3 regions of the Gracilibacillus sp. HCP3S3_G5_2 genome follow, and region 3 is predicted to be linked to each of the others. Evidence: riboswitches for the same ligand, from Rfam matches in the RefSeq annotation. Region 3 holds a riboswitch; each other region holds the start of a gene.
What was found. A riboswitch is a leader RNA that binds a small molecule or an ion and turns the genes downstream of it on or off. The one in region 3 is predicted to bind thiamine pyrophosphate.
Positions count from the first base shown of each region.

Region 1: linked by a shared signal. The riboswitch ahead of ACTNEP_RS12940 (ECF transporter S component) and the one ahead of tenA (thiaminase II) in region 3 are both predicted to bind thiamine pyrophosphate.
Region 2: linked by a shared signal. The riboswitch ahead of tenI (thiazole tautomerase TenI) and the one ahead of tenA (thiaminase II) in region 3 are both predicted to bind thiamine pyrophosphate.

Region 1 covers NZ_JBQHXU010000008.1:89,933-100,561, forward strand. The annotation lists gene ACTNEP_RS12915 (alpha/beta hydrolase) at 1-136, shown strand, start outside; gene ACTNEP_RS12920 (hypothetical protein) at 136-282, shown strand; gene ACTNEP_RS12925 (YaiI/YqxD family protein) at 279-722, opposite strand; gene ACTNEP_RS12930 (M20 family metallopeptidase) at 824-1,969, shown strand; gene dapA (4-hydroxy-tetrahydrodipicolinate synthase) at 2,023-2,913, opposite strand; lysine riboswitch at 3,055-3,237, opposite strand; TPP riboswitch at 3,385-3,491, shown strand; gene ACTNEP_RS12940 (ECF transporter S component) at 3,646-4,236, shown strand; gene ACTNEP_RS12945 (ABC transporter ATP-binding protein) at 4,238-5,692, shown strand; gene ACTNEP_RS12950 (energy-coupling factor transporter transmembrane component T family protein) at 5,682-6,476, shown strand; gene ACTNEP_RS12955 (YkgJ family cysteine cluster protein) at 6,698-7,426, shown strand; gene ACTNEP_RS12960 (DUF2680 domain-containing protein) at 7,497-7,811, shown strand; gene ACTNEP_RS12965 (CAP-associated domain-containing protein) at 7,843-8,967, opposite strand; gene ACTNEP_RS12970 (RNA polymerase sigma factor) at 9,146-9,658, shown strand; gene ACTNEP_RS12975 (hypothetical protein) at 9,658-10,071, shown strand; gene ACTNEP_RS12980 (hypothetical protein) at 10,064-10,629, shown strand, end outside.
Region 2 covers NZ_JBQHXU010000001.1:217,257-227,885, reverse strand. The annotation lists gene ACTNEP_RS01150 (HIT family protein) at 1-282, opposite strand, end outside; gene ACTNEP_RS01145 (ABC transporter ATP-binding protein) at 761-1,507, shown strand; gene ACTNEP_RS01140 (ABC transporter permease) at 1,500-2,717, shown strand; gene ACTNEP_RS01135 (M20 metallopeptidase family protein) at 2,955-4,115, opposite strand; gene ACTNEP_RS01130 (ferritin-like domain-containing protein) at 4,393-4,836, opposite strand; TPP riboswitch at 4,976-5,071, shown strand; gene tenI (thiazole tautomerase TenI) at 5,219-5,836, shown strand; gene thiO (glycine oxidase ThiO) at 5,829-6,941, shown strand; gene thiS (sulfur carrier protein ThiS) at 6,958-7,161, shown strand; gene ACTNEP_RS01110 (thiazole synthase) at 7,168-7,938, shown strand; gene ACTNEP_RS01105 (MoeB/ThiF family adenylyltransferase) at 7,931-8,950, shown strand; gene ACTNEP_RS01100 (disulfide oxidoreductase) at 9,411-9,833, shown strand; gene ACTNEP_RS01095 (thioredoxin family protein) at 9,835-10,317, shown strand; gene ACTNEP_RS01090 (antibiotic biosynthesis monooxygenase family protein) at 10,392-10,629, opposite strand, start outside.
Region 3 covers NZ_JBQHXU010000012.1:29,304-39,932, reverse strand. The annotation lists gene ACTNEP_RS16635 (DUF4064 domain-containing protein) at 1-374, opposite strand, end outside; gene ACTNEP_RS16630 (ABC transporter permease) at 397-1,344, opposite strand; gene ACTNEP_RS16625 (ABC transporter ATP-binding protein) at 1,337-2,254, opposite strand; gene thiD (bifunctional hydroxymethylpyrimidine kinase/phosphomethylpyrimidine kinase) at 2,497-3,285, opposite strand; gene ACTNEP_RS16615 (DUF456 domain-containing protein) at 3,321-3,797, opposite strand; gene ACTNEP_RS16610 (type 1 glutamine amidotransferase domain-containing protein) at 4,072-4,596, opposite strand; gene thiE (thiamine phosphate synthase) at 4,657-5,307, opposite strand; gene thiM (hydroxyethylthiazole kinase) at 5,311-6,096, opposite strand; gene thiD (bifunctional hydroxymethylpyrimidine kinase/phosphomethylpyrimidine kinase) at 6,093-6,917, opposite strand; gene tenA (thiaminase II) at 6,910-7,608, opposite strand; TPP riboswitch at 7,712-7,819, opposite strand; gene lepB (signal peptidase I) at 7,867-8,415, opposite strand; gene ACTNEP_RS16580 (CynX/NimT family MFS transporter) at 8,569-9,762, shown strand; gene ACTNEP_RS16575 (hypothetical protein) at 9,859-10,185, shown strand; gene ACTNEP_RS16570 (organic hydroperoxide resistance protein) at 10,554-10,629, opposite strand, start outside.

The DNA.
Region 1 (10,629 bases), on a different contig from region 3:
TCCTTATGAACTACATATCTATCAAGATGGCAGACATGGCTTGGGGCTTGCTGAAGAACATCCTCAAACAAAGGATTGGAAACATGCATGCTTACGCTGGATAAGCGCTTATGTTACAGAAAGTAGGGAAGTTTGATGACAAAAGTAAAAATGCTCGTTCAGTCCACCTATAATAAAGAATTATTGCGGGCAGGGAAAATCTATGAGATCAATGATGAGACAGCGAAACGATGGCAGATTAGTCGAATTGCTGAAATTATTGAGGAAGAAAAGGAAAATTAATTTTGTTCCAACAGCTTGCGCAGCTTCAAACGGAAGCTGTTTTTTTGTTCTTCTGTTATTTTTTTTGGTCCTTTTGTTCGCAGTCCTGCTTTTCTAGCTTTCGCATTTACATGTCGTTCTTGTAACATTCGGTTTATTTTATCTTTTGAATAGGTAAAACCAAGGTGATGCATAACATGGCAGTCTTTCTCTAGACAGAGTGCAGCAAGTCCATAATCCTGGGTAATCACTAGATCATCAGGTCTGATCATTTGGACGATACGGTAATCAACTGCATCAGCTCCATCATCTACATATTTTACTTTCACATGCTCTGGCGTTTCTTTCATCGAAAAATGACTATAACTTTTTACTACTACGACATCGATTTGAAAAGCTTTAGTTTCTTCGATAACAATATCTGTGACAGGACAAGCGTCAGCATCTACATATATTTTCATTAAACACACTCCACCCTAAGATCGTAATTATGAATAGTATAGCAAAATCGACAAGGTTATAGTATGATTTTCTTAGTCTATATAGAAAGTTAGTGAAATAAATGAGAAGTTATTTAGAAGGACAGTATGACCAAATGCTGAAAATGCTAGAACAGTTAGTCAATATCGATAGTTGTTCTTACGACAAAGCTGGAGTCGATAAAGTCGGAGCTATCATGAAACAATATTATCAAGCAATAGACTTTGTAGTAGGTGAAGTGAAACAGAAGAAATATGGTAATCATTTGATACTAAGAAGAAAGAATGTGGATATCTCCAAACCAACTATTTTAATTCTTACTCACATGGATACCGTATTTGAAAAAGGAACAGCTAGTGAAAGACCTTTCCATATTAATGCGAATAAAGCATATGGACCAGGTGTAATCGATATGAAAGCTAGTCTTGTTTCCGTGTATTATGCAATGAAAGCATTGCTAGTAAATAACAATAGTTCGGTCGATCAAGTCGAAATATTACTGACAAGTGATGAAGAAATAGGTTCTCCAACCTCTCGAGAACTAATCGAAAAACATGCTCAAAATAAAAAATATGCATTAGTAATGGAACCAGCTCGTAAAAACGGAGCAATCGTCTCAGCAAGAAGAGGAAAAGGGCTTTATAAATTAGAGGTGATTGGAAAAGCGGCACATTCTGGCATTGAGCCTGAAAAAGGAAGAAGTGCGATTGAGGAATTAGCACACAAAATTATTCAATTATATGATATTACCGATGAAGAAGAGGGCATCCATGTTAATGTAGGCTTAATTGAAGGGGGCACATCAGTCAATACTATCTCTGATCATGCGACAGCAGAAGTAGATGTACGTTTTAGAACACAGGAGCAAGCGGAAGAAATTAAAGAACAAATAGCTACAATTATAGCGAGTACGGAAGTGGACGGAACCAAAGTCAAAATAGAAGGTGGCATTAATCGCCCGCCGATGGAAAAAACGGAACAAACAGAAAAACTGTTACGTATTATTAAACGAGTCGGGGATGAATTAGATATTTTTATTAAAGATACCGAAACTGGTGGAGGGTCAGATGCCTCTTTTACTTCAGCATTAGGCATACCTACAGTCGATGGACTTGGCCCTGTTGGTGGACGGGCACACAGAGAAAGCGAATATCTTGAGTTAGAATCATTCGTCCCAAGAACACTACTTCTCGCTCATGTAATTGCCGAATTAGCAAAATCGTATTGAATCATTTTATATACTAAAAATGCAGTTCACTCTACTAGTGAACTGCATTTTGCCTATCCAACATCATAATTTTCTCGCAAAAAATGTACCTGGTGTCTTAATAATTGTTTTTCTTCATCATTTAAAGGTATTAGCGGTAATCGAACTCCTCCGACGTCCAGCCCGTTCATTCCTAGAGCAGCTTTTACAGGTGTTGGACTTGGTGCCATAAACATCGATTGCATGATTGGCAGCAAGAAATGATGTAGTTCCTGTGCTCTTCGAATATCACCGTTTTGACAAGCCATAACCATTTCATTCATTTCATTCCCGACAATATGCGAAGCGACAGAAACAATTCCATCAGCTCCAATAGCTACAGCTGGAAGTGTTAAACTATCATCGCCACTGTAAAGAGAAAAGTTTTCGTCAGTGTCACGAATTATTTTCGTCATCGCCTCAAGGTTTCCGCTAGCCTCTTTCACGGATACGATGTTAACTATTTTTGACAGTTCAATAATCGTTTCAGGACTGATATCTACACCTGTTCTTCCTGGAACATTATATAACATCACAGGTAGGTTAGTAGATTGCGCAATTGCTTGAAAGTGCTGAAAGAGACCGTCTTGTGATGGTTTATTATAATAAGGCGCCACAAGCATAATTCCATCTACACCAATTAATTCTGCTTTTTTTGTCAACTCGATAGTTTCACGTGTATTATTTGATCCAGTTCCAGCTATAACTGGTACGCGACCATTAACCGTTTTAACAGCATATTTAACCAAGGAAATTCTTTCTTCTTTTGATAAAGTAGGAGATTCACCCGTTGTTCCCGCTACAATTAATGCATCTGTTCCATTTTGTAATAAGTAGTTAATTAATCTTTCCGTTTTTCCGTAATCAATGTCCCCATTTTGATCAAAAGGAGTTACCATTGCTGTTAGTACACGTCCAAAGTTCATAATATATCCACCTCTATTCAAAGATTTAAAACAATTTGATGATATTTTCATTGAATAGAGGGTATCTCATCGCCTACAACAAATAAAAGATGCAACAATGAGGGTATCACTGTTGCATCTTGAATTCACATTAGGTTCGATGCGTGAGATAGCCCTCCATATAGTTCTTCACTATATGACAGCCCTGCATTTATTCAATGAAGGACCAGTAAAATAAGCAGATGCATACTTAGATTACTTCGGCAAATTCCCCTTTCCATAGTCTTCACAGACAGCATCAGTCTCCAACTATGTACTAATGGTTTTTGCACCTCTATTCTCACTTCAATAAAAATTGAAGCAAAATATTTAATTGTTTTACGTTGGTACCAACTATACCAAAAAATATCGATGGATGCAATCCGATTTATAAAAAAATCTTGACAATATGGAAAAATTTGATATGATGAAGTCGAATTAAATAGTATAAACACATTCCACTAGGGGTGTCTTGTAAAGACTGAGATTAAAGTATTACTTTAAGACCCTTAGAACCTGATCTGGTTAATACCAGCGTAGGGAAGTGGCAAATATCTTATATAGTGATACCTTTATATGGATAAATATAGCCACTATCTCTACGAATGTATGGATAGTGGCTATTTGTGTGTTTAAAGGAGGGGTACTTAGCGATAAGATAGACTGATACTACAAGAAAATATTAATTTATCCTAAAAGGAAAGAGGTGCGAACATGAAAAAAACGTTAACATTAACCGATATTTTAATTACAATTGTCATCGCATTTATTTTTAGTGTTATTTATAAGATTTGGGGACCATTATACAGTGTTGTAGGGGTGTTGGGCTTACACATTGATCAATTAATTTATGGTATGTGGTTTATGGCAGCGACTGTTGCTTTTCTCATTATTCGTAAGCCTGGTGTTGCTTTATTAGCGGAACTTGCAGCTGCACAAGGAGAATTTTTGTTTGGTGGCCAATGGGGGATATCCTTGTTGTTATATGGTCTTGTCCAAGGAATAGGTTGTGAACTCATATTTGCCATGTATCGATACAAGAGTTACCGATTATATGTAGTTTGCTTGGCAGCAGTAGGGGCTGCCATTGGATCGCTTATACTAGATGTATATTATGGCTATATCGATTCATTAGCTGCTTGGAATCTTATGTTATTAATAGTGAATAGAGTAATAGGCTCTATCTTGATTACAGGTTTTTTTGCTTACTATCTAGTAAAAGCATTAGATAAAACCGGAGTAACAAAGGCAATTCGCCCAATTTCTGAAGATGATTATAAAATATTGGATGATGAGGTAAAATAATATGTTAGAGGTTAAAAATCTGCGAGCTAAATATCCGAATACAGCATCTTTATTATTTAAAAATTTATCTTTATCCATAAAAGAAGGGGAAAAAGTATTACTTGTTGGTCCATCAGGTTCAGGGAAATCCACCTTACTTCAGATATTGGCTGGTTTAATACCAGATGTGATAGAAGTGCCGATTAAAGCAGATAAACTTACGATCTCCGCATCATACGGGATGGTTTTTCAAGATCCGGATACGCAATTCTGTATGCCTTATGTAGATGAAGAGATAGCCTTTGTTCTAGAAAACCGATATAAGCCTCAACAAGAGATGAAGGAGTTAATTAGATATTATTTAGAACAAGTTGGTTTACAATTAGATGATCCACACACTTCTATTCATCAATTATCCGGTGGAATGAAACAACGTCTGGCGATAGCATCTGTATTAGCGTTGGAACCTGAAGTGTTGTTTCTTGATGAACCAACAGCTATGCTCGACCAACTAGGTACAAAGCAAGTTTGGGATACATTGAAGGAAGTAGCAGAGAATAAAACGGTTGTGATAGTTGAGCATAAAATCGAACATGTATTACCATTAGTTGATCGAGTGATCATAATGGACGATATTGGTCAAATAGTCGCTGATGGTGACCCAAACGTAATCTTTAATCAATTTAAAGCAAGGCTATATCAATACGGGGTATGGTATCCACACATTTGGGATGACTATGTACGTCAGCTTCCTGCTAGCTGCAATGAAGTTATGAAGAATCAACCGATAATGACGATGAAGTCCTTTTCTGGTCTTTATCAGAAGCAAACGAAAATATATGTAGAGGAAGCGGCGATTCACCAAGGTGACTGGATTGCGATTACTGGTGAGAACGGATCTGGCAAAAGTACGTTCATGCTGGCAATCATGCAATTAATCCAAACATCAGGTGATATAAACTACTATTTATCTGATGGTACTAGAACGTGTGATTATCGAAAAATCGGGTATGTTTTTCAGAATCCAGAACTACAATTTATAACGAACAGCGTTTACGCAGAACTGGAGCATTCTTTAAAATATAGTAATATACCTCAAAAACAGTTTGCCGACAGAATAGAAACACATTTAACCAAATATAATCTTCTCCATGTAAAAGACCATCATCCATATCAATTATCAATCGGCCAAAAGAAACGATTAAGCGTAGCAACTGCCACAATTGCCGATGTAGATATTCTGTTATTGGATGAACCAACCTTTGGTCAGGATGCAAAAAATACGTTTCAGATGCTCGAATTGTTTGAAGAATGCCGACAAAATGGCATAACAATTGTCATGGTTACACACCAACCAGAAATAGTGGAGCTATATGCTACGAAGGAATGGCAAATTAAAAATGGAAAGATCATCGATTTAATGGACCTTTCTAAAACGAAAGAAAATAGCTTGAAGGATGAGGTATATGTCTATTAGTATTAACTATCAACCAACATGGTTACATCACATTAATCCTAGCTTTAAATTATTAATACTAACTACTCTTTTTATTGGTTTGTTATTTGTTCATAATCCCAACTATTTGCTATATGTAATTATTGGCGCTCTTGGTCTATATCTTTTCGGTACTGGTCATACCTGGAAAATGATTGGACTGCTAGCAGTTCCATTATTGATTATTTTTGTATCGTCTTCTACAACAATGATCTTTTTTGGAGAAGGACAGAATACTTGGTTTAAATTTGGCTTAATCCATATAACAGAGGAAAGTTTTTATCGAGGGATTCACTTAGGACTCAGAAGCAGTGTCTTTGGTATTTTAAGTCTACTGTTTGCTTTAACAACAAGACCTGTTTATTTATTTTACTCTACTATGCAGCAATTAAAAGTGAAGCCTAAGTATGCATATAGCTTTATGGCAGCTATTCGGATGTTGCCAATAATCATCGAGGAATTTCAAACATTAAGACAGGCATTAAAAGTAAGAGGTGTTCAATATTCCAAAGGAATCAAAGGGATGTATGAAAAGATAAAATTATATGCTATTCCATTGTTAGCCCAAAGTATCCGAAGAGCACATCGAATAGCCATCGCAATGGAAGCCAAGCAATTCTCGAGAAATAGTAAAAGAACTTTTTATTATCATCTTGGCTATTCATATAAAGATTTATTATTCCTTTTCCTGTTAGTTATCTGGTTACTTATTGCGTATGTTTGTAGTGAACAATTTGCATTATTCCCAGTCGAATATGTTAGATGAGTTAAAGGCGAGGGGGATCAATCTGTTATTAACATAAAATTAGGTTCATGCCTTTACTCCTTTTATGGAGATGAAGAAAAATAATGGTTTTCTTTTAAAATATTAAAAGTATAATATAAGTATACTCTTAGTAACTGACGAGATCGAATTAGTCAATCACCCAAAGGATATACTCTTGTTTCCTGTTATTATAGAATCGTAATCTAGTAGGAGAAGTAGACATGAATTGTTACCTAACACATCAAGAAATTATCGAGAAATGTAATGAACTCAATGAGAAATATCAAATTAACGAAGATGCTTTTTATCAAATCGTTGATCAATTAATAGATAGTCATTTGTCCGCAGATCAAAAATTAGTTAAAAGTTATCAGCTTCTGCTCGAAACCGTCTCTACAGAAATAGAACAAATGGAAACAGCCGTGCAATTGACACCGACTTGTCGGATGGGATGTTCGTTTTGCTGTTATTTTCCAATCGTTATTAATAAGATGGAAGCAAAACTTATCAAACGTTCTATTAGCCAAATGCCTAAAGCTCGACGGGAACAGTTGGAGAAGCACTTTGCCAACTATTATCGTCAGCATCAAGACAAAGTGGAACAGTTTACAGAGTTGGATGTCACAGATCCAGATAAAAAATACCAGTATAAAAAAACACTCTTACCTTGTGTAATGTTAGATACCAATACCAATCAATGCTTAGCATATGAGGTTAGACCTTTACCGTGCAGAACCTATGTTAATTATACCGATCCAGCTGTTTGTGCTGATCATATCATGCCTGCAGAGACAACCAGTTTTGAATTTCTATACCAGGAGTATATGGGAGCTATGAATGAACTATTAATATATTTATATGAAGAAGAGGATACAGGGATCGTTGAATACCCGGACGATTTATACCAGGAAGATTTGTTAATAAATTGGTTGAAAGATTCCATCAGTTAGAAAACTCGCTTTTTTTCCGCGCATAAGTAACGTAAAATTTACCATACTAAGGGAAAAGGAGTGAGACAAAATGCGAAAGTTTTTGATTGCATGTATATTAACCATCTCAACCAGCGGTCTATTCCTGGCTTCTGTTCATGCAGAAACAGGGGAAGTGGAACTTACGGATGAGCAGATAGAAGAGATCAGAATATTGAAACAGGAAGCAATAGAAAAAGAGAAGCAAATTATCGAAAAATATGTAGAGTATGGTGTATTAGAAGAAGAAAAAGGTCAAAAGATACTACAACATATGGAGAAAAAATACGAAAAACTAGTAGAAAATAATTTTATTCCAAAATGGGATCATAAGCATCACATGAAGCATGAGAAAAAAGAAGAGTAACTAAAATAATGCTTACCTTTATTGGTAAGCATTATTTCGTTAAATAGGTTTCCGTATAAAAAGGTTGGCCGTTCTCCTGAAAAGCAACTCCAACAGTCATTAATCGGAAATCCGAGTTTAAAATATTTTCCCGATGGCCTTTAGAATTCATCAATCCCTGGTGAGCATAAATACTACTTGATTGACCAGTTGCTAAATTTTCTCCTGCCATACGGAAGGAAATGTCATCTTCTTTTAAGCGATCAAATGGGGATTGGCCATCTAAATTAGTATGTCCAAAATAATTATTTACCGCCATGTCTTCACTATGATTTTGTGCAGTAACCCTTGCTGCTTCATGCCATTCCAAAACTGGTTCTCCAAATTTAACTCTTGCTGCATTCGTTAGGTCAAAGAGTTGATATTCCAACCCTTCAGCCAATTCATTAGTTGGCGATGCGAAGTAATCATCCTTTTGATTTTCAAGACTTTCTGTAATGATTTGAATAGCTGCTATTGTATTATCTTGGTGAATATCATAGAAAAAGGTAACATAGTTATCATCGATTACGTATGTGTCCTGTTCATCATTATCGTCAATACGGTAATTAACTAAGCCTTTCCTTATCGAATGTAGTGGTTCACCAAATACATCTCTTACATCTCTTTTACCATTTTCCAGTGTGATATCAACACTTGAACTGATAAGGTCCTGATTCGTATATAATCCAGCAACTTCATTATTTTCGTTATAAGCAATCATCATGAAATTCTGATATTGAGTATGGTACGTATGCCACTCAACCCCATACTCATTTTGTGAGCTTCGCTTTGCATCACCAAGGATTTTTTCAACCTCTGATTTCGAGTCATTTATCTCGATATTATGAATGGAAAAAGTTTGCTCGGTCGGTTTCATTAGTTCTGGTGACTCTATATTAGAAGAAGGTGGAACTTCCGTTTGATCGTCTGTAACCATTTCGAATAAATGCTGCAAATCATAGAGTAAGTTCTGTACTGTACTTTTTATTTGGTTATCTTCTTTGAAATGATTGAAATCACTTTTCATCTCATACCAGACGTTAGAAAATCCACCTTGTTGATAATCATCTTCATAAAAAAACCATATTAATCCTCCCACTAACAGGAAGAAAATAATTGTTCTAAACTTGGGCAAATTCTCACTCCTGACTTCTTTGATATCCTATTCTCCATTATATCATGAACACTAGTAAATATAAGTGTAAAAAAATTTGGTATTTTTGTAGTCATTTACTTTTTATAGACGTCAATTAAAATAGAAAGAGAAATGGGGAGGGGGGAGCATCATTCAAGATGAACTACTAATTAAAAAAATAAAAGCGGGCAATTACCACGCAGTCCGCTTATTGATTGAACGCTATAAACATCATGTATTTAAAGTAATCTACAGTGTCGTACATGATGAAAAAATCGCAGAAGATTTAGCACAAGAAACCTTTATTAAAATTATCGATGCTCTTTCTTCTTATCAACATAAAGGATTTAAAACGTGGATTAGTCGTATTGCGTTAAATAAAGCGATCGATTATAAGCGAAAGAAAACAAGACGGCAGGAAGAGTTAGAAACGTTTGAAAAATTTGAACCAGTCAGTACAGAAATACTCCCAGAGGAAAAAATCATTAGTAAAGATACAATAAATAAGGTTCGGGAGCAAATTAATTTATTGCCACCAAAGTTTCGTCAAGTAGTGAAAGCCTACTACTTTGAGGAACTATCTTATAAACAGATTGCTGAAATGACGGGGATTGAAGAAACCACAGTCAAAATGAGGTTATATCGAGCACGAAAGTGGATGAAAGAAAATTGGAAGGAGGAGGATTTTTAATGAGGCATTTTACTAAAGATGCGTTACGTAGCTATATGAATGCTAAATCTGATCAAGAGAAAAGTATTGAGAAACATTTATTAGAATGTGATAAATGTATGGATTTATATCTATCCTTACTAGAAGAAGTCGAGATGAACAGAGAGCTACCTGATGATTTTACAGAAGTTACACTTCACCAAATAGAGAAGATATTACCTTCTCCTCCTAAAAAGAAGCAAAACACAGCTTTCATTCACTATCTAGTGGCAGCGGGATTGACTATTTTATTGACATTAACGGGTGTATTCCAAGGGGCATTAAATGTGACAGAGATGCAGCAGAAACAAAACAATCGTTCCGTAACTGATCAATTAATGACAAAAACAAATGATGTGTTAGAAGAAATAAAGGGGGTTCGTCATAATGAATAAATTAGCAATTGTAGCTTTTTTTCTGGGGATCATTCCTGGAGCAGGTCATATTTATTGGGGACATAAAATTCGAGGTGTTTTTTATACAATTACTTTTGGAGTAACGCTTGCATTATCTTTCATAATAGCGATATTTGGTTTTAATTTCTATGATACTCTTTTTTTATTACTAGTATTAGTGGTAGCAATATGGGTCATCAATATGCTGGATATCACGATAACGTTATTATTATCAAAGACTGCGCCAGGTAGTAATGATGAATCTACATCTACTTCCTCATCTAATGAGCGTGTTACAACAATGATATTGTCCGTAATCCCTGGAATTGGTCATTTTTATTTAGGTTTATCCTATAGAGGATTAACTCTTCTCTCTGCCTTTTTTGGGATCATTATGATGGTGTTTTTTGTTAGTTTTCTGACAAGTGCTGTGTTTTTAATTTTTCTATTAGCACTACCCATCATTTGGATTTATAGTATGTTTGATATTATTCAACAATTAAATCTAAAGCAAGCAGGCAAAGAGTTAGTAGATAAAACCATAATGGATGACTTTAA
Region 2 (10,629 bases), on a different contig from region 3:
AGCAGCTTCTTCATTATTATTGAGTACATTTATACCTACTGGTTGAAAGGATTCTTTTAAGGCATTGGCGATTTTTGGTATGCGTGCAAACACATTTGCCGCTGTAATATCATCTGTTTCATATATGTTTTTGGTATGTTTTTTTGGTATGACTAAGGTATGACCTTTTGTCACTTGACTAATATCTAAAAATGCAAGTACATCTTCATCTTCATATACTTTCGCAGAAGGGATATCACCTGCAACAATTTTACAAAATATACAATCTTCATGCATTGCCATATCGATCGCTCCTTTATATTTCTAAGTCTTTATTCTTATTTTGCAATAATGTCGTATTAAGCGATAGATCTTTAGTAACAAAAGGCGAGGTGAATTTTACCTACTTTTTTGTTTCTTCATGGTATCGCTTAATTTCTATTATACATTATTTTCATTCTACTTTAAATCGCTAAATGTTAAAAAAAGCAGGAGTGCTATAAAACGAAAGATCGTTTATAACACATCCTGCAGAAGGGGAGATGGTTTTGCTTTGCCCTTGAACCGGGGAGGATTCATATGAGCAAAGTACGTGATAATCAAATAAACAATGCTTTGCGACATTGCTCATTACTTTTGAAAGGATCGATATAACACTTTTTCATTACCCCTTCATTTAATAGCTTGCTCCATATTTTTTTCTTTATACAAATAAAATTTGGTATAATGATTAGAAGAATGAATACGTATAAGGAAGTGACTATAGAAAGGACGTTGATCAATGGAGCCTTTATTACATATTAAAGATCTAGAAGGTGGTTACACACATAAGAATGTCTTACATGGTATTTCATTTGATGTACAGCCTAATGAAATTGTAGGACTGATCGGATTAAACGGTGCCGGAAAAAGTACAACAATTAAACATGTGATCGGTTTAATGCAAGCCAAAAAAGGAACTGTTTCGATCAAAGGCAAGACATTTCAAGAATCACCGGAAAGCTACAGACAGCATTTCACCTATATTCCGGAAATGCCTGTTTTATATGATGAATTAACATTAGAAGAGCATTTACGCTTAACGGCAATGGCTTATGAGATACCAGAAGAAGTATATCAGGCACGCATTACCCCATTGTTGAAAGAATTCCGATTAGAAAGGAAGCTAAAACTGTTTCCTATCCATTTTTCCAAAGGGATGAGGCAGAAGGTAATGATTATGTGCGCATTTTTGGTCGAGCCTGATTTATATATTGTGGACGAGCCTTTTGTCGGTTTAGATCCGCTTGGTATTCAATCCTATCTGCAACTGATGGATCAAATGAAAAAGCAGGGTGCTGGTGTATTAATGTCCACTCATATTTTGGCAACAGCGGAGCGTTATTGTGACCGTTTTGTTATTTTGCATGATGGTTTAATCCGTGCAAAAGGAACGTTGGAAGAATTAAGACAAGCCTTTGATCGACCACAGGCGACATTAGATGATCTATATATCCAATTAACGAAGGAAGCCGATCAATATGCTTAATCCCCATCAATTATTTGTTGACCGTTTATCTGCACATATGAAGGAGTTAAGCAGATATTTACGATATATACTCACAGGACATCTTGCGATTGCCATGGTGTTTATTGTCGGTGCTCTGTCTGTTTATTATCAGCAGTTTCTAGAGGATATTCCTGAGTACTTTCCATCTACCTGGGTGATTGCGGTTGTACTAGGTGTGGTTACGGCACACAGTCCGATTCAAACATTGTTAAAGAGGGCAGATATCGTCTTTTTGATCCCAGCAGAATCACAACTGTCAGGATACTTCCTTAGAGCTTTAATCTACAGTTTTGTGACACAGCTTTATTTATTTGTATTAGCAATCGCTGCTGTTGCGCCATTACATATGGCTGTGTTTCCGGAAGACTCGTCGTTCGGTTTATTGTTTGTGGTATTGTTGGTAATAAAAGTTTGGAGTTTAGTGGCAAATTGGTGGATGCTAAGGGTTCGTGACAAAAATACCAGAGCTATCGATAAGCTTGTCCGCTTTTCCTTAATTATTACATTAATTTATTTCTTTCTTATGCAGGAGATAATCTTTTTAGCGATTGTGACTGCTTTGTTAATAGTACTATTTGCTACTAATTATCAAACAGCAAGAAAACAAAGAGCCTTAAATTGGGACTTGTTAATTGAAAGTGACTATATACGGATGCGTGCTTTTTACAGGCTAGCTAATATGTTTACGGAAGTTCCTCATATCGAAACAGAAGTGAAAAAGCGTCATTGGTTGGCACGGCTATTAACGAACACTATTCCATTCCAACAGGATCAGGCTTATTCCTATTTGTATCGTTTAACAACGGTTAGAAGCGGAGAATATTTAGGGATTTATCTAAGGCTAATCGTCATTGGAGGTTTGTTGATTTATTTCGTTCCAAATCCATGGTTCAAGCTTATCTTTTCATTATTGTTTATCTATATGATCTTTTTACAAATAATTCCTTTGTGGAAACATCATGCAACGTTAGTATGGATAGACTTGTATCCAATTGCAGATAACGTGCGTGAACAAGCATTTATTAAATGGATCCAGCAATTGCTGTTTGTTGTCACTTTTGTTTTCACCGTATTTCTGATCATCATTGGTGAATGGATAATGGGCTTATTGTGGATAATTGCTAGTCTAACGTTTATTTTATTAGTGATTCCCAATTATTTGAACAAAAAATTACAGAAAGTAAGCTAGAGGCTAGGTAGAACGATAATCCGAGCAATCTGAGCTAAGCGTAGGCGAAATACGCAGACTTCTGTGGGTCGGCTAACTACGGTCACGTCCTGTGGCCAACGCGACACTTGATCGTCCTGATCTTCGAAAATCCCACGGTAAGCGAAGTATTTTGCCGAAGCGAATGTACTCAGACTTTAATGTTCGGATTTTTCCTATCTAATTACTCTATTTGTCCCAGCCTCGTTCTTAAAATTGTTAAACATTTAGCGTTGCAGCAATCAACGTTTTTGCAGCTATTTTCATTGCTCGCTCATCAAAATCAAACAGAGGGTGATGGTGGGGGACAAAATTATTCTCGATCTGTGCGCCTGTAAAGAAGTATGCACCAGGTTTTTTCTCGAGATAATAGGCGAAATCCTCACCTGCCATGCTTGGAGCAATCATTTCCACTTTCGTCACTTCTTGGACCTGTTTGGCAGCAGTTAAAACCTTTTCAGCATGTTCTGCATGATTGATAACAGGGCTATAGCCAAAGGAGTAATGAAAATCATATGATACATCATAACCAACGCAAGTGCCTTTTGTTACTTTTTCGATTTCCTCTTTGATAAACTGTTGTACGTCAAGATTAAACGTACGGACTGTACCCTCGATTGTTGCTATATCTGGAATTACATTGTATGCATTACCGGCATGGAATTGACCAATTGACACAACGGCCGTTTCCAATGGATCGATACGTCTACTAACGATTTGCTGTAGATTGGTTATAAGTTGTGAGCCAACTACAATTGGATCTTTAGTCTGATGGGGAATGGCGCCGTGACCACCTTTCCCATTGATACGAATAGTGAAGTGATCTGCTGCTGCCATGAAGTTCCCTCGGGCTGTTTGCACGATACCATATGGAGTATTTGTCCAGAGATGTGTACCATAAATGACATCAACATTCTCTAATACACCAGCCTCAATCATAGGCTTAGCACCACCAGGAGCAAGTTCTTCTGCATGCTGATGAATAAATACAATAGTACCAGTGAGGTCTTCCTGATGCTTTTTTAAAACCTTTGCAACTGCAAGTAATGTTGCAGTGTGACCATCGTGACCACATGCATGCATTACACCATCAATTTTTGATCTGTATGGGAGTTCTTTTTGATCTTGAATTGGTAGAGCATCAAAATCAGCACGCAATGCAACCGTTTTACCGGGCTTAGCACCTTTTAAAGTAGCAACAACACCATTGCCTCCGACATTTGCTTGATACGGAATATCTAGTATTCTATATTGTTCTTGAATAAATGCGGCTGTTTTGTATTCTTGAAAGGAAAGCTCGGGATATTGGTGTAAGAACCTGCGCATTTCCACCATTTCATCATATAAAGCATCAATTTCCGTAAATAAATTGTCCCTCATACCCTCACCCCATAAAAATTTTATTTCCATTATATCATAGATTAGTAGTCTATCCTTATTGTGAGAATGACTGGAAGCAGTAGGAGAAAATAAAAAACAACTACCAAAGGATTTTGGAAGTTGTTTTCTCGCATCTAGAAAAGGGAGGTGAGAGCTTATCACGTGCTAATCATCTTTTACTCCAAGCTTCACACTAACACAAGGAGCTAAGGATATACATTCTGTTCGTTTCGCTAATGATCCGTAGAGAAAAAGATTCACCGATCATCGTTTCACTTTATTGAAAGCTCTTGTCTGACAAAAGTCGTTCTGTTTCTTCCTTATGATTCGTTTCATCTGCAATAATATCCTCTAACTTTACGACAAGTTCTGTTAAGCCAAGTTCATCTGCTTGTTGTTTTCTTTTTTCATAGCGTTCAATAGTTTCTTTTTCGGCTTGATAAGTAGCTTCTAACATCGCTTTGACGTCTGTTAATTGTTCGACTTTCGCTGGGGTTGTTGTTGGTGTACCACCTAGTGTTTTGATCTTATCCGATAAGTATAAAGCATGTCCTATTTCGTCATTTATTTCATCTTCGAAAAATGGTTTTAAGAAGGAACGATATAGACCAGATACAACTGATGCGTGATACGTATACATAATTGTTGCAGCATATTCATTTGCTAGGTCTTCGTTTAATCCATCAATTAGAGCCTGTAATTTTTCTTGATCTTGTCCCATTCTATCCAACATCCTTTCATTTTCATTTTCCATTATATATCTACCCTTAGAGAAGAATAATAAACATATAAATGAGATTATTTTGGTTGGCGAAATTTGTATCATATGTTATCCTTTTCCTGTAAGTAAAAATTATATGTAAGAACACTAGGGGAGCCATTTGGCTGAGACGAAATTCGGACCCTTTGAACCTGATCTGGTTAACACCAGCGGAGGGAAGTGGTAGGAAAAGCAATGATCAAGTAGCTTTTAATACATACCACTCATCCATGCTGGATGGGTGGTTTTTTATGTGAATAAAGGATCATGCAATAAGTCTAGTATAATATCGACTCGACTAAACTTTTCTTCATCACTACCTCTACAAAAGGAGTATTAATTAATGGAAGGACTTCACCTTATTACAAATGGCAGAGCAACAGAAGAACATCTACAGCTAGTAGCAGAGAATATCGATCAGATTGATTTTATTCACCTTCGCGAAAAGACCAAAACAGCAAAAGAGATTCTGACAATGATTGGTTTTTTGCAAAAAGCTGGCGTTCCGGCAGATCGAATCATAGTTAATGACCGTATAGATGTCGCATGGGTTAGCAAGTGCATGGGAGTTCAACTGGCATATCACAGTATTCCGGTCGCTAAAGTAAAAAAGTCATTCCCGGGACTCCGTATAGGTAAGTCTATTCATTCTCTAAAAGAAGCGATAGATTACGAACAAGATGGTGCAGATTTTCTACTATATGGTCATGTTTTTTCGAGTAACTCTAAACCGGGGATAGAGCCAAGGGGGATTACTACCTTAACGGAAGTAGTGAACAATGTTTCCACTCCTATTATTGCCATTGGTGGAATGACAGAACGAAATATTAGCGATGTACTAAAAGCTGGGGCAAGAGGTGTAGCGGTTATGTCAGGAGTATGGGATGCCGAAGATCCAGCTCAAGCATTGAAGAATTATCGTAAAGTGTTCGAGATAAGGAGGGAGGAACAAATTGAATAATCGATATGATCAAATCATTGTCGGTGGAGGAGTTATGGGGGCTTCGATTGCCTATGAATTGAGTAAAAGAGGTTATCAGACTCTGCTGTTAGAAGAAAATACTATTGCTGCTGAAGCCTCTAGTGCAGCTGCCGGTATGTTAGGCGTACAAATGGAATTTGAAAAGGATTCCCCTTTATTTCAATTTGCCAAAGAAAGCAGGCGATTATTTCCTGCTTTAGCGGAGGAGTTGCAAGATAAAAGTGGTGTGGACATTCAGTTCATTGAAAAAGGTGCAATTAAACTTGCCTACCATCAGCATGAAATAGATAAGTTAACCAAAATAGCTGAATTTCAAACACAGCAAGGTGCAGAAGCTAGGATAATTCCACCAACAAGTTTACCGGAAAAAGAAATTGCTTCCAATTTTTATGCTGCACTTTATTGTCCGAAAGAAGGTCAAGTATCCGCACCCCACTTAACAAAAGCATTTGCAAAATCTGCATTACATTATGGTGCCGTCATAAAGGAACAGACAAGGGTCCAAAAGATAGTAGTGGAAAATGGAAAAGTGACCGGCGTGAAGACGGTAGAGAAGGTGTATAACGCAGACTGTATTATAGTGAGTGGTGGATTTAAGAGCTCTTATTTTTTCCCATATATTAATCAGCTAACACCTGTAAAAGGGGAGTGTCTGTCCGTAAAAACAGATAAGCCACTTATTCAATCAACCATTTTTACGGAGGATTGTTATCTCGTTCCGAAAAGAGGGAATCGAATGATCATCGGTGCTACATCAAAACCGAATCAGACGGATAAAAATGTGAAGGTGAAAAGTGTGCTACATTTGTTATCTCGTGCTCAACAAATTGTACCAGCATTAAATGAGGCAACAATAGAAAAGGCTTGGGCTGGTATACGTCCCTTAACAAAAGACGGCTTTCCATATTTAGGGGAAGTGCCAGATGTACGAGGACTATTTGTAGCTACAGGGCATTATCGCAATGGCATCTTGCTCGCACCGCAAACGTCCAAATTTATGTCGGATCTTGTGGAAGGAAAACAAGTTAATCAAGCATATTTGGATGCGTTTTTCTTAAATAGAGAACGTCTAATGACTTTATAAAAGAGGAGGAGTGTTCTTGGAGCTTATTTTAAATGGTGAATCGTTAATAGTTAGGGATGGTATCCGTAATATAGAAGAATTACTGAAAGAGTTGTCCTTGGAGAAGAAGTCATTAATAGTAGAGCATAATCAAACGATTTTAAGAAAAGAAGATCATAAAGAGACGGCAATTTCGGAAGGTGACCGATTAGAAATTGTCCATTTTGTTGGAGGAGGATGAAGAAATATGCTTAAAATAGGAAAATATTCATTTCAGTCTAGGTTATTTTTAGGAACAGGGAAATACCCAAACTATGATATTCAAAAACAGGCCGTTGATGTATCAGAAACAGAAGTACTTACTTTTTCAGTACGTCGAATGAATATTTATGATCCGGACCAGCCGAATTTTCTTGAGAAGATTGATACGAAGAAGTATCGCTTTCTACCGAATACTGCTGGTGCCAAAAATGCAGAGGAAGCAGTGAGAATTGCTAGATTAGCTAATGCATCAGGACTATGTGACATGGTGAAAGTAGAAGTAATTGGCTGTGATAAAACATTGCTACCAGATCCTGTCGAAACATTGAAAGCGACAGAGACTTTACTTGCGGAAGGTTTTACGGTCCTCCCATACACATCTGATGATGTCGTACTTGCCAGAAAGCTTGAAGAGTTGGGTGCACATGCCATTATGCCAGGAGCCTCACCGATTGGTTCAGGACAAGGAATCATTAATCCATTGAACTTGCAATTTATTATCGAACAAGCAAACGTACCAGTTATCGTGGATGCAGGAATTGGTTCACCGAAGGATGCTGCCTATGCAATGGAATTAGGTGCAGATGGTGTTCTGTTAAATACGGCTGTTTCTGGCGCAGATGAACCGGTAAAGATGGCGCTGGCGATGAAATTAGCAGTGGAAGCTGGCAGACTAGGGTTTGAAGCAGGCCGGATTGCGAAAAAAGAATATGCGGTGGCAAGCAGTCCTAAGGAAGGGATCAGTATTGGTGAATAATCGTTATCATCGCCAAATGCTCTTTCAACCAATTGGCGAAACAGGGCAGAAAAGGATTCAGGAAAGTCATGTATTAATTATTGGTGCGGGCGCACTTGGTTCTAGTAGTGCAGAAATGCTTACAAGAGCAGGAGTTGGAACACTAACCTTAGTTGATCGCGATTATGTGGAGGAAACTAATTTGCAGCGGCAACAGCTATATACCGAAGAAGATGTCCGCATGCAAACACCTAAAGTAATTGCTGCTAAAAGACGGCTGGAAGAGATTAATCATTTCACCAAAATCGATGCTAAGGTAATCGATGCTGGAGTGGAGGAGTTGGAAGTAGTAGTACCAAAAGTGGATGTGGTAATAGATGCTACAGACAATTTTGATACAAGATTAATCATTAACGATATTTGCCAAAAACATCAAAAACCGTGGATTTATGGTGCCTGTGTGGCGAGTTATGGCGTAACGTTCACTGTTTTACCAGGGGAAACCCCGTGTTTGCAATGCTTAATGGATCATATACCAAGCGATGGCGCAACGTGTGATACAGTCGGTATCATTAGTCCAGCAGTACAAATGGTTGTATCATATCAGGTTACAGAAGCTCTTAAAATAGTAACAGGCAATCTTGATGCACTTTCAGGTAAATTAATCGCGTTTGATTTATGGAAAAATCAACAAATGGAATTAAAAGTTGCGAGCTTAAAAGATGATGAGTGTCCATCCTGTACCAAAAAACAGTTTCCACATTTAACCTATCAATCGCAGCTGAAAACAGCCGTTTTATGTGGACGAAATACAGTCCAAATAAGAACAAACGATAAAAAAATCATTCACTTTGATGAAATGAAGAAACATTTGGAAGCTAATAGTCAACTTCAATTATTTAGCAACCCTTATTTACTCTCTTTTGAGGTAGATAAATATCGGGTAGTTATATTCCGTGATGGCCGTACACTCATACATGGAACGAAAAACATCCAAGAAGCTAAAAAAGTGTATTATCAATATGTAGGTTGACTGGGGCAAAAGAATTTCTCATTACAAAACCCAAACGATTATTCAAATAGACCTTGAAATCGTTTGGGATTTTCCTATTTATGAGGAACATACAACGTACTAACGTATTTTGCTTCGTAGTAATTTTGAGAGGTTATCGTTGCGTAACCATCGCTCCGGCTGTCCACTTTCCTTTCCACGGTTTTTTCTCCTCAGCTAACTTTGGTAAGTAAAGAACACTTACCAAAGTGGATCTTCGGATAAAAACATCCCGTAGGAGTGAAAGCGGACCCCTCCGCTAGAGATGTGTTCAGTTTCACCCATAGGGTAGATGTCAGTCTTCTGTATACCACCCGCATGTCAGCGAGTATAGTCGATCACAGAAACCTAAGCAGATAGAAGTTTCACTTTATCACAATTTATTCATTTGTTTTTCAAATGCTTGTATGTATAATTAATGTGAGAGGAGATTGTGAACGACATGGACAAGAAAAAGGAAACACTATTATTTATTGCATGGGCCGGTAGCCTCTTTGCAACAATGGGAAGTTTGTTTTATTCTGAGATTATGAAATTCATACCCTGTGAATTGTGTTGGTACCAAAGAATTTTAATGTATCCACTAGTGGTCATTTATGGGTATGCTGTTTATAAAAAAGATATTCGATACGCTTTTCCAGGACTTATCTTAAGTGGAATAGGAATATTTGTATCTAGCTATCATTATCTCATTCAAAAAGTGCCCGCTCTACAAGAGTCTGGTGATGGCTGTGGTATTATTCCATGTACGACAACTTATGTCAATTACTTTGGTTTTGCCACGATTCCTTTCCAAGCGTTGATTGGCTTTCTTGTCATCTTTGGCATTCACATCTATTTAATTGTTCAACAAAGGAGCGCTTAAAATGAAGAAAATGGTAATATTTGTATTATTGCTTGTTGTAATTTTCGGAGCATTAATCTTCGTTGTAAACTATCAAAATTCGAAACAACTAGAGGGTGTGGATAATCCTTATAATAAATCAGATTTAGATCAAGCAACAATTGATCAGCTAGAAGATCCTATATACCAAAATCAGATATTACCTGATGAATTAGCTGGAAAACTTGAAGATGGAGAAGATATAACCGTCTATTTTTACAGCCCTACATGTATCCATTGTCAAAGAACTACACCTGTTGTAGTGCCATTGGCTGAAGAATATGGTGTAGATTTAGTGAAATTAAACTTGTTAGAGTTTGAGAGTGCTTGGGCAGAATATAATATTAATAATACACCTACAATAGTGCATTATGAAGGCGGGGAAGAATCTGCCAGAATAGTTGGTGAACAACCACAAGCAAATTTTGAAGATTTCTTCGAACAAGAAGTACTAGGAGAGGAATAATTGAGAGGCTGATTGCTTATGAAAAAGTAATCAGCCTTTATTTGCGCAAAAGATACCTTTTCCTTATGAACAGACTAGTCTACCTCTTCTTCTCCAGCTAGGAAGGTTTCTGTATAGACGGATCCGGCTATATAGGAATCTTCTTTCTTCTTAGGAAGAGGATTTGTCTTTTTCCATGCTTGATAGTCCTTTGGATCAGTCCATTCTACGAGCAATATATAAGTGTTACCTCTTTGTGGACGTAATAATCTGGCGGCAACTACTTTACTTATTTCGTTTACTCTTTGCTTATAATCCATTTCAAATATAGGA
Region 3 (10,629 bases):
GCTATAATATAGAAAATTCCGGCAAAGATCGCTACCCCAAACGTAATAAGTGTTGTTCCACCGCCAACTACAAGTAAAATAATACTTGCCACCTTCGGTTTACTGTTTCCTTTAAAGAAAACTATCGCCACAATACCTGCAATAATAGAAATAATCGCCCCTACAATCATTACGGTACCAATCGAACCGATACCATTCAGTACCACTTGAACATCTGCCAGATCACTTTCTGAAATTGTTGGATCTTCCAGCAGGATCTCCTGCATCATATCACTGTCTCCGTCTAACATGCGGAATAATCCACCAAATAATGCTCCCAGCGCATACACAAAAGCTCCAATAATCGATAATACTATTTCTACTGTTCTTTTCATTTTCTATTCTCCCCTTATCTATTTAATTTCCTGCAATATCACGCTTCGAAAACGACAGCCACGAAACGAGCAAAAATAATACAAAGTAAACGACTAACATTGTTATAGAAAAACCTAGTGTCATACTATCAACAACTGGACTTCCATTTCCAAAATATTGACTCAAATTTGTATTAGCAAACAAGATATATTTGGACCAATCGTATTCTGCTACAAAATTAACAATAGTATTTCCAGTAAACATTAAGAAAATTGCGAGCCCTATCGCCATTGCACTATTTTTGAACAAAGCCGAGATCATTAAAGCAAATGTAGCCATCATAACTAAATTTACCATATTCAAGCCATATTGTGTAAGTATTTCTTTAAAAATAGATACTTCTTCAATGCCATCCGCGCCCATTTGGATCAATTCAGGATTCCAACCATTGATACCAAAGAAAATAGCCCCTATTATTAAACTAGCAACAAATAAGAAAACTAGCATGGAAATAGAAAATAGTAAAACAGATGTAAACTTAGCAAACAGGATTTTCGTTCTGGAAATCGGACGAATTAACAATAATTTTATTGTACCCCAGCGATATTCGTTAGCTACAATACCTGCTGCCACAATAATGGTAAACAAACTAATGATCATTGATATACCGGCATTTTCAAGAGTAAATTGCCATGTATCATAAGGAAGTGGTTGGATATCATTCTCTATATGATATTCATTAATGGCTATTTCAGAATCAAAGCCAAAAAAATCTGCTTCTTGTTGAATTTCAAGTAATTCCTCATTTTCTTGTGCAAGCTGTTCCTGCCAGTTATCACCATGTGATTGTTCATCCAGCTCACCGAACAAAAAGACAATCAGCGCTCCCGCCAATATAATGACAAATATTATGATAAACATTGACCAAGTAGCCCAGCGGGAATATAGCTTTATCTGCTCGTTTTTAAGTAATTCTATAAAGTTAAGCAATCGTATTCTCCCCAATCAACTCAAAGAATTTATCTTCTAATCTACTTCGTTCTAATGCTACTTCGTAAATTGCTATGCCCTCTTTGACCAATTGATTCACTACATCTGGCACAGTGCTTTTAGCAATATTTACTTTGAGATAGGATTGTACAGATTGCGTTTCCATGTCAAGTAGGTCACGGAGAATATTCTTCGCTTTATCGATATCATCCACCTCTAGCTTAACAGTGACCTTTTCGTCCTCTGTATTGGTATCCTGCACCTCTTCTACTGTAATTAACTCGCCGTTTTTAATAATACCGATCCGGTCACACATTAACTCTATTTCAGATAATAAATGACTAGATACAATTACTGAAACTTGTTCCTGTTCAGCTAAATTCCTAATATAGCTTCGTATTTCACGTATACCAGCAGGGTCAAGTCCGTTGGTAGGTTCATCTAGTATTAAAATCGAAGGATTATGCAAAAGTGCTTGGGCGATACCTATCCTCTGTCTCATCCCTAAGGAATATCTACCAACTTTTTCATTGATCGCCTTCTCTAACCCCACCAGACGAATCACCTCACGGATCCTTTCATCTGTAATTCCTGGTATCATTCGAGCATAGTGCTTCAGGTTCTTCCACCCTGACAAAAATGGATACATTTCAGGGTTTTCCACAATCGCTCCTATATGGCGAATTGCTTGCTTAAAGTTACTTTTTATACTTATCCCATTTATCTTGATATCACCTGAAGTAATCTTCATTAAGCCTACCATCATGCGAATAGTTGTTGTTTTTCCCGCTCCATTAGGTCCTAAAAAACCAAACACTTCGCCTTGTTTAACCGTAAAATTTAATCCTTTGATAATATGTTTATTTTTTATTGACTTATGTACATCTTGTAATTCCATTGCTGCCGTCATATTGTCCCTCCTTCTCTTATTCCTTATTTATACGTATAAAAGTTGGATTTCGTTTCAAAATCTCTTCATTTTATCTATTATTCTATATAAAATCGAATGTTAATTGATGTAGATGTAACATAAAGAGAAGCAGTTTCATATTACGGACATTTGGTACCATAATAAAAACTACTTCTTTACAGGTTATTTTAGCACGATTCTTTTTTAATTATTATATTACCGCTACTGTAGTGATGGATTGATTATTTTTGCCTAAAGGCTCCATGTCTAACAGACCCTATTCCTCTGCCAAATGAAAGAGCATGTTCAATTGCTGCGTGTACAAACTGTTTACTTGTCCGAATTGCTTGTGTCATTGGTACATTTTTTGCTAATTCTGCTGTTAAACAAGCGGCAAACGTACAACCAGCCCCACTTGTATGGATCGTATCAATCAATGGCAATCGGAATATGGTAAATTCTTGGCCATCATAAAAAATATCCACTGCTTCATCTCCTACTTTACCGGCTTTTAACAAAACGGATTGAGGCTTAAGCTCATATAATGCTTTTGTTGCTTGTTTTAGGTCAGTCCATTCAGACGCAATGTCTCGCTCTAATAATCTTTCTGCTTCTAACCGATTAGGCGTAATGATTGTTGCCTGCGGGATTAGCTGCTCCTTTAATACTTCAATTGCATCATCTGCTAGTAGCTGTGACCCCATTTTGCCTATCATCACTGGATCAATTATTTTATATTGGACAGGGAGATCCTCCAGCATGCTACTGACAGTTTCTATAATGTCCGCCGAAAATAGCATACCTGTTTTAATAGCATCTACACCAACCATTTCTGTTGCAGCGTAAAATTGGGCTTCAATCTCTTCTATCTCTCGGATGAAAATTCCTTGGTTCGTTTTAGAATTATTAGCTACTGTTGCAGTAATAACAGACATTCCATATACATCACGTTCTTGAAACGTCTTTAAATCTGCTTGAATACCAGCACTTCCCTGTGCTGCGGTTCCAGCTATCGTTAATACTCGTTTCATTTGTTAGCACCTCGATGTCTAATCATTTGCTCCCATTAAATGACGATAAAAAACCAAACAATCATGATCAGTTGAATAATAATTTTTGCGAAAGTTCCACTAAGAAAGCCAATTAATGAACCTAGTGCGGCTCTCAGTGCGTCTTTGGGTGTTTTTTTCTGAGTCATTTCCGTTACAACAACTAACAAAAACGGAACAATGATAATACCGAATGGCGGGATGATAAAAGAGCCGATAATTACTCCTAGAGCAGCAATTCGCTCTCCAGCTTTACTTCCACCAAATTTTTTAACAAAATAACTATTTGCAATAATATCAGAAAATATAAGTAGCAAGGTTAAAACACTCATCGCTATCCAGAAGATCCAACCTATATTTTCTGCGGCTAGTGCAATTTGGTATATCAAAAAACCAATCCATATTACTAATACTGACGGTATAATCGGGAAAATAATCCCGGCAAACGCTAATATAAAACATACGACAATCAATATCCACCATATAATATCCATTTACCCTACTCCATTCATGTGTTACTTACCTTTTACCTACTACCTAAGCGCTCTTTATTATAGGAAGATTTGTTGATTAGCTTGTTATTCAACAAATCTTTGCTTGCTCACTGTTGATTTGTTTATTATCTTGGTTTATCAAACAAATCTTTCCCTGCTATCGCATGATTTGTCCATTATCTTGGTTTAACAAAATGCTGCCAGTTTTTTATTCACTACACCTTTTAACTTATAAAAAAATCTTACAGGGAAATCCCTGTAAGATCAAGTTTGTTTATTGATTAGCCAGAATGTCCGCATATGCTTTCATATATGGTGGTAAATCTGGTGGCCTACGGCTGGAAATGATATGGCCATCTGTAACAACCGGCTCATCACTCCATAGTCCACCAGCATTTGTCATATCGTCTTTAATACCTGGTGTGCTAGTTACTTTTTTGCCACGTAAGATACCGGCAGAAATCAACACCCAGCCTGCATGACAAATTTGACCGATCGGCTTTTTCGCCTCATCCATATAACGGACCATTGCTAGCACTTCCGGAAATCTTCTTAATTTGTCAGGCGCCCAGCCACCTGGCACAAGGATACCATCATAATCTTCTGGATTTATATCGGAAAAAGCATAGTCTGATTCGGCAGGAACACCGTATTTTCCAATATATTTTTGATTTGCCTCTTTTCCAACCAGATGTACAGTTGCTCCCTCTTCGCGCAATCGTAAAATAGGGTACCATAGTTCTAAGTCTTCAAAGTCTTCATCAACTAAAGCAATTACTTTTTTGTTTTCAAGACGCACAACATTACCTCCTTCATAGTGATACTGTTAGTGTATCAAACATAAGCATGAAATATCGAATCACAGCTTTTGAGAAAAATAGGTTGCGTGTTTCAAAAACGTTGCTGCTGTGTTCTTTGGATTGGTTGATTGGCTTATTGCTGAAATAACCGATACTCCATCCGCACCAGATCGCATTAGCCTGATCACATGCCCTAATCGGATACCGCCAATCGCCACAATTGGCAGATCACCTACTTTTTCTCTAATTTCTTGTAGGCCTTCTGCCCCGATAGGTTGTTTTGCATCCTCTTTGGTATTCGTGCTGTAGATCGGACCAACCCCAATATAATCTGCACCGTCCTTTTTTGCTTGTACTGCTTCTTGGACATTAGTCGATGATACACCGACAATCCAATCAGCTGGTACTTTTTCCCGTACATTATGGATCGACATATCATCCTGTCCAACATGCACACCATCAGCGTCAATCTCTAACGCTAATTCCACATCATCATTTACTAAAAAAGGTACATGATATTGGTGGCAAAGTTCTTTCATCTGTATGGCTAGTTGTTTTTTTGCCTCTCCCTTAAGTGCACCGTGACCTTTTTCACGAAATTGAAAAAAGGTAACCCCGCCTTGCAGCGCTTCTTCCAGCACGTATAAAGGATTTTCCTTTGTATTATTACTACCGAGTATAAAATAAACTTGCAATAAATCACGTTTCATTTTTTAAAAACCTCTGCTTATCCGTTGTTTCCTGCTAACTTCTTCTCCATCTACTGCAAACAGCTGATCAAGGAATGCTATTTGAAAACTTCCTGGATAAGTATGCATGTCTGCTGCATTTTCGGCTGCCACACCATAAAAACTAATTGCTTCAACCACTGCTTCTACAACGTTATCAGCTACCGCTATGAATGCCGCAATAATGGATGATAACAAGCAGCCTGCACCTGTAACCTTTGTAAGGAGTTGATGTCCATTCGAGATAACTACGTTTGTATCGCTATCCATCACTACATCTTTCTCTCCCGTGATGGCAAGCGGTACCTGTAGTTTATCAAAAGCAAGCTTCGCTAATTGTTGTACATCAAAATCATTTGAACCGTCAACACCGCGAACACGCGCTTCGACTCCTGCCAAGTTGGCAATTTCACCTGCATTCCCTCTAATACAGGCAATCTCTACTTCCTGTAAGATACGTTTACTAGATTCGGTCCGAAATGTTGTAGCACCTGTGCCAACCGGATCTAATACAACAGGTACTCCTGTCTTATTAGCTGCTTTACCTGCTAAGATCATAGCATCTACCTGTTCCACGGTTAGTGTACCAATATTCAATACGAGGGCACTGGCAGCCTGTGCCATTTCTTCTACCTCTTCCTTGGCATTTGCCATTACAGGAGCAGCACCAACAGCATATAAACCGTTCGCTGTAAAGTTCATGACTACTTGATTGGTGATATTATGAATCAGTGGTTGCTGTTGTCGTACTTCTTCAATTAAATGACTCACTTGGAAGCCTCCCTTTTCCCTGGTAAACCTTTTAACCTGTAGCCCCAATGATTGGTCGGACCATAACCATGACCTAATTCCAGCGGGTATTGAATCGCATCTGTTATAAAATCCTTTCCAATCATAACTGCTTCTTGAACTGTTTTACCTTTTGCTAGCTCAGCCGTTATGGCAGCAGAGAAGGTACAACCCGTTCCATGAGTATGTTTCGTCTCAAAACGATCTGCCTCTAGATAGTGAAAATCTTTACCATCATATAAGACATCCACCGCTTCCCCCTCTAAGTGACCGCCTTTTACTACAGCTGCTTTTGCCCCTAAATCAGCGACAATTACTTTCGCTGCTTTTTCTGCGTCTTGATTATTATCAATCTCGAATCCTACCAAAATTTCAGCCTCTGGGACATTTGGTGTTACTACTGTGGCTAGTGGGATCAATGTGTTGCGAATAATCTGTCTTGATGCTTCATCCATTAAGGAGTCACCGCTTTTTGCTACCATTACCGGATCAATCACGTAAGGAATCTCCGTATCTGCTAGTTTTTCAGCTATTAATTTCATCATATCAACAGTAGCTATCATCCCTGTCTTGACTGCTTGCGGTCGAATATCTGTTAACACGGCATCTAATTGTTTTTCAATAAAATCAATACTTAAATGTTGTACATCTTGGACTCCAAGTGTATTTTGCGCTACTACCGAGGTTATAACACTCATTCCATATACTTCACGCTCTTGAAACACTTTCAAATCCGCCTGAATCCCAGCACCACCTGATGGGTCTGTTCCAGCTATTGTAAGTGCTGATGCTATTTTATTCATTTCCGTTCTCCTTTCCAGCTAATGAGAATGGCCATGCCTCTACTTTATAGGCCATCTCCCAAAATAAATATTCCAACTGACAGCTTTTCATAAAAGCTAATTTTGCTTTCTGTTTTTCTTCTTCACCGACTTGTTCTGCCCATTTATCTAGACGTTCACAAAGTTCTGTTGTCACGGAAGCTGTATCTTCTTTTGCATAAAATGTAATCCATTCATAAAATGGATGTTCCTCTGTTGGTTGATACTTATCTTTTAAGTAATGACCGATCTCTAAATATGTCCAAGGGCAAGGTAATAAGGCTGCGATTAATTCACCGATAGTTCCTTGCTGTGCTGTACTTTTCATATGCGCTACATAATGATCAGCTGTCGGTGGCAGCGGATATCCTTGCAATTGATCATAGTCAACTCCGGCCACACGACACAAATTATGGTGTGGATGAATCTCACTATTCAAAACAAAACCGATTTTTTCATAAAAATACGTCATATCTTCTCTTTTACTGCTTTTAGCGATCGCGATACCGTAAATATTCATAAATGCATTAAGGTATTCAAAATCAGCTTTTACATAGTGAATGATCGCTTCTTTGGGCAAGTTCCCCTTTCCAATGCCAACTACAAAAGGGTGGTTGAAAATCCCTTGGTAAACATCCTCTGCCGCTACTCGTAATTCTTGACTAAATCTCATTTCTCCAGCCTCCACTTAAATTTATTTCCATAATAAAAAGCCACTCACAGTAGTGGAGCGGCTTTTTGAAAGTCCATATCAAAAGTAAGGTGCAAGTAGTTCACACCATCCGGCTCCACTTTCCTACGCTGGTGTTAACCAGTTCAGGTTCAAAGGGATCAAGAACTCACTTCTTATCTCAGCCGCTCAAGCAGCACCCCTAGTGGATTTTATTTATGAAGTTATAAACAATTAAACACGGATATAGTAAATTGTCAACTATTTTATAAGACCAAATGACTCAATTGGCCAGATACGCATTTTCACATCTCCGATAACATCCTCTTCATCAATAAAACCAAATTGGCGACTATCTTTACTAACTCTCCGATTATCACCCAGAACAAAAATTTTACCTTCAGGTACACTTTCTCTCCCTGTTAATTCTTGAAGTGTAAAGTCATTTGTCAGCTTCTGTCCTTCCGAAAGCAATGACTTATACTCATCAAGATATGGTTCTTCATAAAGCTCACCATTTATATACAGATGATCATCTCTCACTTCGATTGAGTCACCTGGAAAGCCTATTACTCGCTTTACATAATTATCATTCGAGTCTGGTGCTTTAAAAGCAATCTCGTCAAAGCGATCAATACTACTTATCTTACTCAAGATGATCCGGTCTCCATCTTCTAGATTCGGCATCATTGATTCACCTTTTACCACAGAAGGTGTAATTAAAAAATGCCGACAGAGGAGTACAATGATAACAGCAACTAACAACGCTTTTAACCATGAAAGTAATTCTTTAATGACCTTATTCTCCATTGTAGACCTTCCTTCACCATACTAAAACTAACTTCCACTTGTGTTTAATATATGTTACTCTATTATAATGCAAAATCAATTGCTAGTTACTTACTTATTTTAGCATATTTTAAATGTCAGTTGTTAATTATAACATAGAAACAAGGTGAACAGATGCAAACAAATCAACATTCAACAAAAAGACACTATACTATTCTTTTTATCATAGGAATTATTCTCTTATCTTTCAACTTAAGGCCTGCTATCACCTCTGTGGGGCCGATAATTGGGTTCATCCGTGAAGATCTAGCAATCAGCAATTGGAGTGCCGGCTTTTTAACGAGTCTGCCTCTGATCGCCTTTGCTCTTATGTCACCTATTGCGCCAAGGATAGCCAATCGTACAAGTAATGAAAAAGCATTACTTTATGGCCTTATTACATTATTAATTGGGATTTTGGTTCGCTCCATCACATCCATTATCTTATTATTTGTTGGTACTGTATTAATTGGTATCGGTATTGCAATCATTAACGTGATTTTACCAAGTCTCATTAAAAGTAATTTCCCCGAAAAAATTGGACTGATGACTGGTGTTTATACAACTTCCATGTCTATTTTTGCTGCACTAGCGTCTGGATTAAGTGTACCGTTAACAACTGCTACTGGCCTTGGTTGGACATGGTCACTAGCTAGCTGGGGTATTTTAGTGATTATTGGGATATCTATCTGGCTTATCGCCATGAATAAAGCACCACGTGAAGAAAACCGGCAACTGTATGAACCAAGTACTGTCCAATTATTACGTTCGCCTGTTGCCTGGCAGGTAACACTTTTTATGGGATTACAGTCTTTTTTATTTTATGTAACAATCTCTTGGTTAGCTGAAATACTTATTTCAAATGGGTTTTCAGGGTCAGCTGCAGGGTGGTATGTAGCATACATGCAATTCATTAGTCTTCCGGCTACTTTCTTCACACCTGTTATTGCTGGTAAACTGTCAAATCAGCAGCCGGTCGTGGCCATTTTTGGGTTATCTGGAGTAATTGGATATAGTATGTTATATTTTGAGCCTGGTGTGATCGGAGCTACCATTGCCATTACGCTAATCGGTATGTTGTTAGGAGCTAGCATTAGTTTAGCCTTAGCATTACTAGGCTTAAGAACCTCCAATGCAAGGCAAGCTGCTGAATTATCAGGTATGTCACAATCTTTTGGTTACCTACTAGCGGCAATCGGTCCAATAGCAATTGGACTGAGTTTTGATCTTACAAACAATTGGCAGCCTTCCATTTTAATGATCATCTTTATTACGTTGCTCATGACAGGGTTTGGCTTAGGAGCTAGTAGAAACAAAAAAGTCCTATAATTACTAAAGGATTTTTTAATATAATACATTTACTTGCCTTTACCTAATTGTGTATCAGGAGTATACTTAAATGTATTAGAAATGGAGATGGTTGGTATGAGAAAATTTCTTGTGTTTGTTGTGATGCTGTTAACCATTTCTCCCTTTATTTCACTATCAAGCTATCAATCTCATATATCTTGGATCACTTCAACCATTGATTCAAACGAAAAACTGCATGCAACCTTTCTTTATGATACGGATCATCATGAGTCAAAGGCAGACAATGGCGTTTTACATGCAGACAATGAAATATTAGGGATATTACTGTTATTAATCATTCTTTACACTCTTCATCTAGCTTATGTATCTCGACATTATTTACATGCTGTATTTTTTCAGTCTAATTATCTGATCACATTCCTTCCCCTTTCAAAAACATAATTCAAAGGAGGTATAAAGATGTGGTTCAGATTCTTTATGATTGGCTTGTTTTCTTTTGCAGCAGTCAGTGTTTGGGTTTATCAAGGTATTGAGTTTTTCTTGGCTTTTTCAGATTATTTTAAAAATCGTTCCTAAAGTGGCTATAATCAGCGAGGGTTTTTGGCCCCACTGATCATTAGTGAAACTTATCAAATAATTGACTCGTAGAAAGAGCACGGTGTTTTAATCACCGTGCTCTCTCTTTATTTGTCATCGTGCTAATCGACCGTCCCCCACAAGATAAGTGGAGGATCAGCTGAACTAACACCCTACTATGTATCACTCCCTCAGTGGAGGACGAAAATCCCCTCTAAGGGAAAAGTTTCACTTTATACAGCCTTTGTTTTTAATTCTACGTCAATATTACCTCTAGTTGCTTTGGAGTATGGACAGAAGTCGTGTGCT